Regions from separate parts of the Pseudomonas sp. CLCA07 genome, predicted to be linked through region 2. Evidence: riboswitches for the same ligand, from Rfam matches in the RefSeq annotation. Region 2 holds a riboswitch; the other holds the start of a gene.
What was found. Region 2 has a riboswitch for cobalamin ahead of ACWGZX_RS00455 (CbtB domain-containing protein). Riboswitches for the same ligand answer to the same signal wherever they lie in the genome.

Region 1 (3,769 bases), 1.1 Mb from region 2:
GCTCGCCGAGGGCTTCGGCGGTGCGGATGCGTTCTTCTTCCACCAGCAACTGGATCTTGCCGCGCAGCGCTCGGTCACTGATGCGGATGAAGCGCCAGGGCTGCATCAGGCCGACGCTCGGCGCCTGGTGTGCGGCTTCGAGCAGCCGTCGCAATAGTTCGGGCTCGACGGTGCCGCCGCTGAAGTGACGCATGTCGCGGCGTTCGGCGATGGCGCGGTAGACCGCTGCGCGTTCGGCTTCGGAGAATGCGTTGTCGCTCATGGCCTCTTCGCGGGCAAGCCCGCTCCCACAGGGTGTTGTAGATCTATTGTGGGAGTGACGGTGCGACGATTCGACCTGCTCGCGAAGGCAGCCTCAAGGTCAGGCGCAAAAAGCGCGGCAACCGCCGATGGATTGGACGGAAAATAAAAGTGCACATAAGAAGCTGTCATCCGCCCCTCACGATAAACCGCCTCCGCACCCCGCCCGCCATTCGGGCTCAGGCCACGCGCAATCGGCTCAAGCTCGGTACTGGTCAGCGAATGGTGATACGTGTGCCCGCGCAACGCACCTTCCGGCAGTTCGACCGCTTGCAACGCCAACGCGGCCAGACGCTTTTGCATCACCGCGTCGCCGTTAAGCAGCCCCACCAGTTCGGCGCGAGTGCCTTCGACATCAGTCAACGAGTCGAGCAGATACAACATGCCGCCACACTCGGCCAACAGCGGTTTACCCGCTGCATGGTGCGCGCGAATCGCATTAAGCATCGAGATGTTTTGTGACAGCGCCACATGGTGCAATTCCGGATAACCGCCGGGCAGATAAAGGCTGTCAGCCTCCGGTATTTCGCTGTCGCGGATCGGCGAGAAGAACGATAGCTCGGCACCCATGGCTCGCAGCAAATCCAGACTCGCGCCGTAGGTGAACGCGAACGCTTCATCACGGGCCACAGCAATTCGCACACCCGCGAGCAACGGTTCGACCGCGATCACATCCGGAGCTGCAAATTCGACCGCCGGCGGCAATGCCACTTCGCAACTGCTGGCCAACGCATTGGCCGCCGCATCGAGGCGCAGATCGAGATCATTCAGCTCACTGGCCTGGACCAGACCTAAATGCCGACTAGGCAATTCGATCCCGGTTTCCCGCGACAAAGCGCCGTACCAGCGCAAACCTTCGGTCAGGCTGCCTTCGAGCAATTGCGCGTGACGCAAGGTGCCAACCCGATTGGCCAACACGCCGGCAAACGGCAAGTCCGGCTGATACTTCGCCAAGCCCAACGCCAACGCACCAAAGGTCTGCGCCATGGCAGTGCCGTCGATTACAGCAAGCACCGGCACACCAAAGTGCCGCGCCAGGTCGGCGCTGGACGGCGTACCGTCGAACAGCCCCATGACACCTTCGATGAGGATCAAGTCCGCGTCACCGGCCGCTTCCCACAACAGTCGACGACTTTCCTGTTCGCCGACCATCCACATATCCAGTTGATACACCGGCGCACCGCTGGCGCGCTCGAGAATCATCGGGTCGAGAAAGTCCGGGCCGCATTTGAACACGCGCACCTTGCGCCCCTGATTGCGATGCAAACGGGCCAGGGCGGCGGTGACGGTGGTCTTGCCCTGACCGGAGGCCGGCGCGGCAATCAGTACCGCCGGGCAATGACGTGGTTGATTCACAGCTCGACGCCTTTTTGCGCTTTGATCCCGGCCTGGAACGCGTGTTTGATCACGCCCATGTCGGTGACGGTGTCGGCCAGTTCAATCATTTCCGGCTTGGCACCTCGACCGGTCACCACCACATGCTGCATGGGCGGGCGGGCCTGCAAATCGCTGAGCACCTGATCGAGGTCGAGGTAGCCGTGCTTGAGGGCGATGTTCAACTCATCCAGCACCACCAGACCGATGGACGGATCGCTGAGCAATTCACGGGACACTGCCCAGGCGGCTTCGGCGGCGGCAATGTCACGCTGGCGGTCCTGGGTTTCCCAGGTAAAGCCCTCGCCCATGACATGGAAACGCACTTGCTCCGGGAAGCGGCGGAAGAACAGTTCTTCGCCGGTGCTGTTGCGGCCCTTGATGAACTGCACCACACCGCATTGCATGCCGTGGCCCATGGATCGGGCGAGCATGCCGAATGCCGAACTGCTTTTGCCTTTACCGTTACCGGTCAGCACCAGCAGCAAGCCGCACTCGTTCGGGGAATTGGCGATGCGTTCGTCAATCACGGCTTTTTTGCGCTGCATGCGCGCCAAATGACGTTCGTCACGATCAGGGGTATCGGTCATGGGGGGAGCTCTCCGTTGAGGCTGGATAACGGCGGGCAGGCACAAGAATAGACGGCAAGAAGCCTGGCATCGCCCACCGTGATGCCACTGGATGAATCAGGCCGGTCTCCGGGCTCATGAGCGGCGTTATGCCGGACTGCGCGCCTTCCCATGTCACTCGACACAGTGGCTCAAGACGCAGCTTTCACTCATTTACCGTTGCGGGGGCAGCGCCGGGATCGTGAGGATTCGTCGTTTGACGATAGTCACTCACCGGCTTCCCTGTTTCACTCTGTCGGCCACTGCCACAGAGCACCTGAATCAAGCCGCGAAGGTTAGAGGGTTGGGGGTGGAGCGTCAAATGAAGACAAAGCCGCAGCGAGCGATATACTGCCGCCGGCCAATTTACTGACGCCAATCTTGCAGCACACGGCCAGCAGTGATATCAAAGAGCCACAACCCAACAACAACACAATTACAAGGGTGAGTAACATGCAAGGCATGATCATCAGCAATCCGAAGCTGGAATTCCTGCGGCCGGTGCTGGAACGCTGGTTTGACTGTATCGACCGCTACAACACGACTCGCGGCGATAACGAAGCGCCTTACTGGCATGACGAAAAGGCCAACCTTGGCTTGCTCTCTACCGCTGCGTGGATGGCGGAAATGGTCACACTGCAAAACACACCGACGCGCAAACAAATCGAAGAGGGCGAACGCAACGCCCGCGCCGATCTGTTTATCGCGACCGCCGAACAGCGTGCCTATCTTCAGGCCACTCAACGCTGGCCCAAGGTCAACAGCCTGAACCTGACGCAGGCGTTGCAGGACATCACCAGCGACGCCAAACGCATCAGCTACGCCAGCGACCTGAAACTCGGCTGTTTGTTCGTTGCCCCGCAAAAAGCCCAGCAGAGCGCCACCCCGGAAGAACTTCAGGACATGGTCGACGACCTGCAAAAGGAACATTGCTGCACGGTGGCCTGGTATTTCCCCTACGCCTACCGCAAGTTGCGTAACGAAGCCGGTAACTATCACCCGGGCATCGCCGTCTTGTTCAAGGAAGCTCGCGGCTGACCGGTTGAACCATCGCTGCGTTTATCTTCTCTATGAATAAGACACTGCATTCATAGGGAAGACCAGCATGCGCAAGTCCCCGATTGTTCTCGTCATCGTGCTCGCCGGAGGGCTTGCCGCCTGTGGTGAAACCTCCCGCCTGCAAGTCTCCGACGGCACCGGCCCGTCACCCAAGCTACCCGAACCGAATAAAACCCTGATCCCGACGGTGAACGTCGCTCAGGCGGTCGGCTGGCCAGACGGCGTCAAACCCACAGCTGCCGCCGGGACCCAAGTGGCCGCCTTTGCTGAAGGCCTCGATCACCCGCGCTGGCTCTACGTGCTGCCCAACGGTGACGTGCTGGTGGCCGAAACCAGCGCGCCGCCCAAACCCGATGACCGCAAAGGCATTCGTGGTTGGGTCATGGGCAAAGCCATGGGCCGCGCCGGTGCTGCAGTCCCCAGCCCGA
Region 2 (3,769 bases):
GCGGGGCTTTTGTGCGGGTGATAAATCGCCGTGCGCGGCAGAACTTGCGGCTCGGCCCAGGCGTAATCGCGGCCCAACCAGCGAGTGGCCAGACAACGGAAAAAATCCAGAGCATTGCCCATGCCGCCCTGACGCAAAAACTGCCAGAGCCGGTCACGATCGCAGGCCTCCACGGTGCTGAGGTCGCTGAGTTCCGGGTCCGGACGATCATCGCCCGGCACCAGAATCAGCTGCACGCCCCGTTCGGACAATTGCACCAACCGCTCGACGCCATACCGCCAATAGGCGATGCCGCCGTGCAGTGAGATCAGAATCACCTTGGCGTGACGCAACACTTCATCGACATACAGATCGACCGAGGCGTGATTCTGCACTTGCATCGGGTTGGCGAGGCGCACGCTGGGATAGTCGTCGGGCAGTTGCTGCGCGGCTTCCGCGAGCAGCGCCAGGCTGGAATCGCCACTGCACAGAATCACCAGCTCGGCGGGGGTTTGTCCAAGGTCGGCAATGTTGTCATCCGACACGAAACCGCCGGGCTGGGTCCTGAGCAGGTGCATGGCTTAAACGCTGAGCGCGGCGCGCAATTGCGCTTCGAGTTGAGCGGCGTCCAGATCCTGGCCGATCAACACCAGGCGAGTGGTGCGCGCTTCATCGGCGCCCCACTGACGGTCGAAATGCTTGTCGAATCGCGTGCCCACGCCCTGAATCAGCAAGCGCATCGGCTTGTTCGGGATCGCGGCGAAGCCTTTGACGCGCAGGATGCCATGCTGGACCACCAGTTGGGTCAGCGCATCCAGCAGCAGGCTTTCGTCGGCTTGCGGCAGTTCGAGGGAGATCGAGTCGAAAGCATCGTGATCGTGGTCGTCATGGTCATCACCGTCGTGGTGATGATCGTGATGGCTGTGACGGCTGTCGATGTGTTCTTCGGAGCCGGCACCGAGGCCGATCAAAACATCCAGTGGCAGACGGCCGCTGCTGGCTTCGATGATTTTTACCGCTGGCGGCAGTTCTTCGGCAACTTCGAGGCGCACGCGGGCCAGGTCTTCAGGGCTGATCAAGTCGGCCTTGTTGAGAATCACCAGGTCGGCGCTGGCCAGTTGGTCGGCGAACAGTTCGTGCAGCGGCGATTCGTGGTCCAGGTTCGGATCGAGTTTGCGCTGGGCGTCGACCTGATCCGGGAATGCGGCAAAGGTACCGGCGGCGACGGCCGGGCTGTCGACCACGGTGATGACTGCGTCGACGGTGCAAGCGCTGCGGATTTCCGGCCATTGGAAGGCTTGAACCAGCGGCTTGGGCAGGGCCAGGCCCGAGGTTTCGATGAGGATATGGTCGAGGTCACCGCGACGGGCCACCAGTTCGCGCATCACCGGGAAGAATTCTTCCTGAACGGTGCAGCACAGGCAGCCGTTGGCCAATTCATAAACGCGGCCGTTGGCTTCTTCTTCGGTGCAGCCGATGGAGCACTGCTTGAGGATTTCGCCGTCGATGCCCAACTCGCCAAACTCGTTGACGATCACCGCAATGCGACGGCCCTGAGCGTTGTCGAGCATGTGCCGCAGCAAGGTGGTTTTGCCCGAACCGAGGAAGCCGGTAACGATAGTGACGGGGAGTTTGGCCAGTGTTTTCATCGGATGCCCTTTGGCAAGGTGGCGGGCAAACGGGACGACAACCGGCAACGCGCACGCGCATGCCTGAAGAGTTCGCCACCGGATCACCCCGCCCGGTTGAAAGTGAGAATCTGTGTCGAGGCAGGTCTCCTGGCTGACGGCTGGCCAGTCGTTTGACTGGCGGTTGCTGCGCCTTCCCGCTCGCGCCATGGCTGGCGCATGCAGTGGCATGGCAGAAACTGAACCGTTCACAGTTGCGGGGGCAGCCGCGGCATTGACCGCGTTCCCTTCTTAGCTTCGGCTAAACGCCGAAGAACCTCGAAAGCGCAAGGCTACGCATCGCGCAGGGGTGGGTCAATGTTCATCAGTTGTTTGCGATCACTGTGGCGAGGGGGCTTGCCCCCGTTGGGTTGCGAAGCGACCCCCTGTTTTCTCCAGGCAAAACCTGCTCACTGGTTTTGCGACGGCTGCGCCGCCGAACGGGGGCAAGCCCCCTCGCCACAGAGTTGCGAACCCTTGCCAATTGACGCGTATCCCCCGCCCATGCTTTCCTACGCACTTTGTTACGGGTGCCCTTCACAGGGTGAAACGGGAAACCGGTGAATCATGTGCTTTACTCAAAGCCATGTCAGTCCGGTGCTGCCCCCGCAACGGTAAGCGAGCGAAGCATCAAATCCACTGTGCCAGCAGTTCGGCATGGGAAGGTGATGCTTGCAGGTCAAGGCGAAAGCCTGCGCCCCTCGTGAGCCCGGAGACCGGCCCGCAACACAAAGTGACCCCTATGGTCACTGAACAACAAACCCGCGGTGGGCGGGCGCTGTTTGAACGTCTGCGTGCCCGACTCGCAGGGGTTTTCCATGCGCTCTATTCACCCGCTGACAGACCAGAGGGATGCGCCATGTCGATTATCAGCAGTACCGGCAGCAACACGGACAAGAGCACCGCCAGCACCACCACAACCCTGACTCAACGCCTGACCGCCGCCGTATGTGCGTCGATCCTCGGCGCATGCCTTGTGTATTTCGCCGGTTTCTCGCACATCGAAGCGGTGCACAACGCCGCGCACGATACCCGTCACAGCTCAGCTTTCCCGTGCCATTGAGACCTGCCCAAATGATTAAGCGTATTGCGCAAACCGCAGGTTTCACTGGGTTGCTGGCCGCCCTGTTGCTGACGCTGCTGCAAAGCTTCTGGGTCGCACCGTTGATTCTTCAGGCGGAATCCTACGAAAAAACCGAGCCGGCGCTGGTTCAACCCCATGAACACGCCGATGGCGCCATGGCCGGCCATACCCACGACGCCGAGGCCTGGGAGCCGGAAGATGGCTGGCAGCGCGTGCTGTCGACTACCGGCGGCAACCTGGTGGTGGCCGTCGGTTTTGCCCTGATGCTTGCCGGCCTGTACACCTTGCGCGCACCGACCAAAACGTCTCAGGGCCTGCTCTGGGGTCTGGCCGGTTATGCGACCTTCGTACTGGCGCCGACCCTTGGCCTGCCACCGGAACTGCCGGGCACTGCGGCAGCAGATCTGGCTCAACGGCAAATGTGGTGGATCGGCACCGCCGCCTCCACCGCTGTCGGGATCGCATTGATCGTGTTCAGCCGGCACTGGCTGATGAAAGTGCTGGGCGTGGCGATTCTGGCCACTCCGCATATCATCGGCGCACCTCAGCCGGAAGTGCATTCGATGCTCGCGCCGGAAGCGCTGGAAGCGCAGTTCAAAATCGCTTCGCAGCTGACCAACGTGGCGTTCTGGCTGGCCTTGGGCCTGGTCAGTGCCTGGTTGTTCCGCCGCAAAAGCGATGGCCAATACCACGCATGACAGAGGCCAGCACTGTGCCGACGCTAGTGGTCGGCCTGGGCTGCCAGCGCGGCTGCCCCGCCAGCACGCTGCGGGCATTGCTTGATCAGGCATTACAGGCTCATCAAATCGGACTTCACGAGATAAAGGCCCTGGCCAGCATTGACCTGAAGCGCGACGAATTGGGCCTGATCGAGCTGGCCGCACAACTTGCGCTGCCGTTGACGTTTTTCAGCAGTGAACAATTGGCCGGTTATCACCCCAAACTCACCCACCATTCAGACATCGCCTTCGAGCGCACCGGCTGTTATGGCGTAGCGGAAAGTGCTGCCCTGGCACTGGCCGAACAGTTGGCCCAGGCG

Region 1: another riboswitch for cobalamin. It lies ahead of cobO (cob(I)yrinic acid a,c-diamide adenosyltransferase); the one in region 2 lies ahead of ACWGZX_RS00455 (CbtB domain-containing protein).

The regions. Positions count from the first base shown of each region.
Region 1 covers NZ_CM132131.1:1,215,685-1,219,453, forward strand. The annotation lists gene bluB (5,6-dimethylbenzimidazole synthase) at 1-262, opposite strand, end outside; gene ACWGZX_RS05575 (cobyrinate a,c-diamide synthase) at 259-1,656, opposite strand; gene cobO (cob(I)yrinic acid a,c-diamide adenosyltransferase) at 1,653-2,264, opposite strand; cobalamin riboswitch at 2,347-2,578, opposite strand; gene ACWGZX_RS05585 (hypothetical protein) at 2,736-3,320, shown strand; gene ACWGZX_RS05590 (PQQ-dependent sugar dehydrogenase) at 3,388-3,769, shown strand, end outside.
Region 2 covers NZ_CM132131.1:81,364-85,132, forward strand. The annotation lists gene cobN (cobaltochelatase subunit CobN) at 1-557, opposite strand, end outside; gene cobW (cobalamin biosynthesis protein CobW) at 561-1,628, opposite strand; cobalamin riboswitch at 1,731-1,943, opposite strand; cobalamin riboswitch at 2,158-2,385, shown strand; gene ACWGZX_RS00455 (CbtB domain-containing protein) at 2,506-2,709, shown strand; gene ACWGZX_RS00460 (CbtA family protein) at 2,721-3,428, shown strand; gene ACWGZX_RS00465 (cobalamin biosynthesis protein) at 3,425-3,769, shown strand, end outside.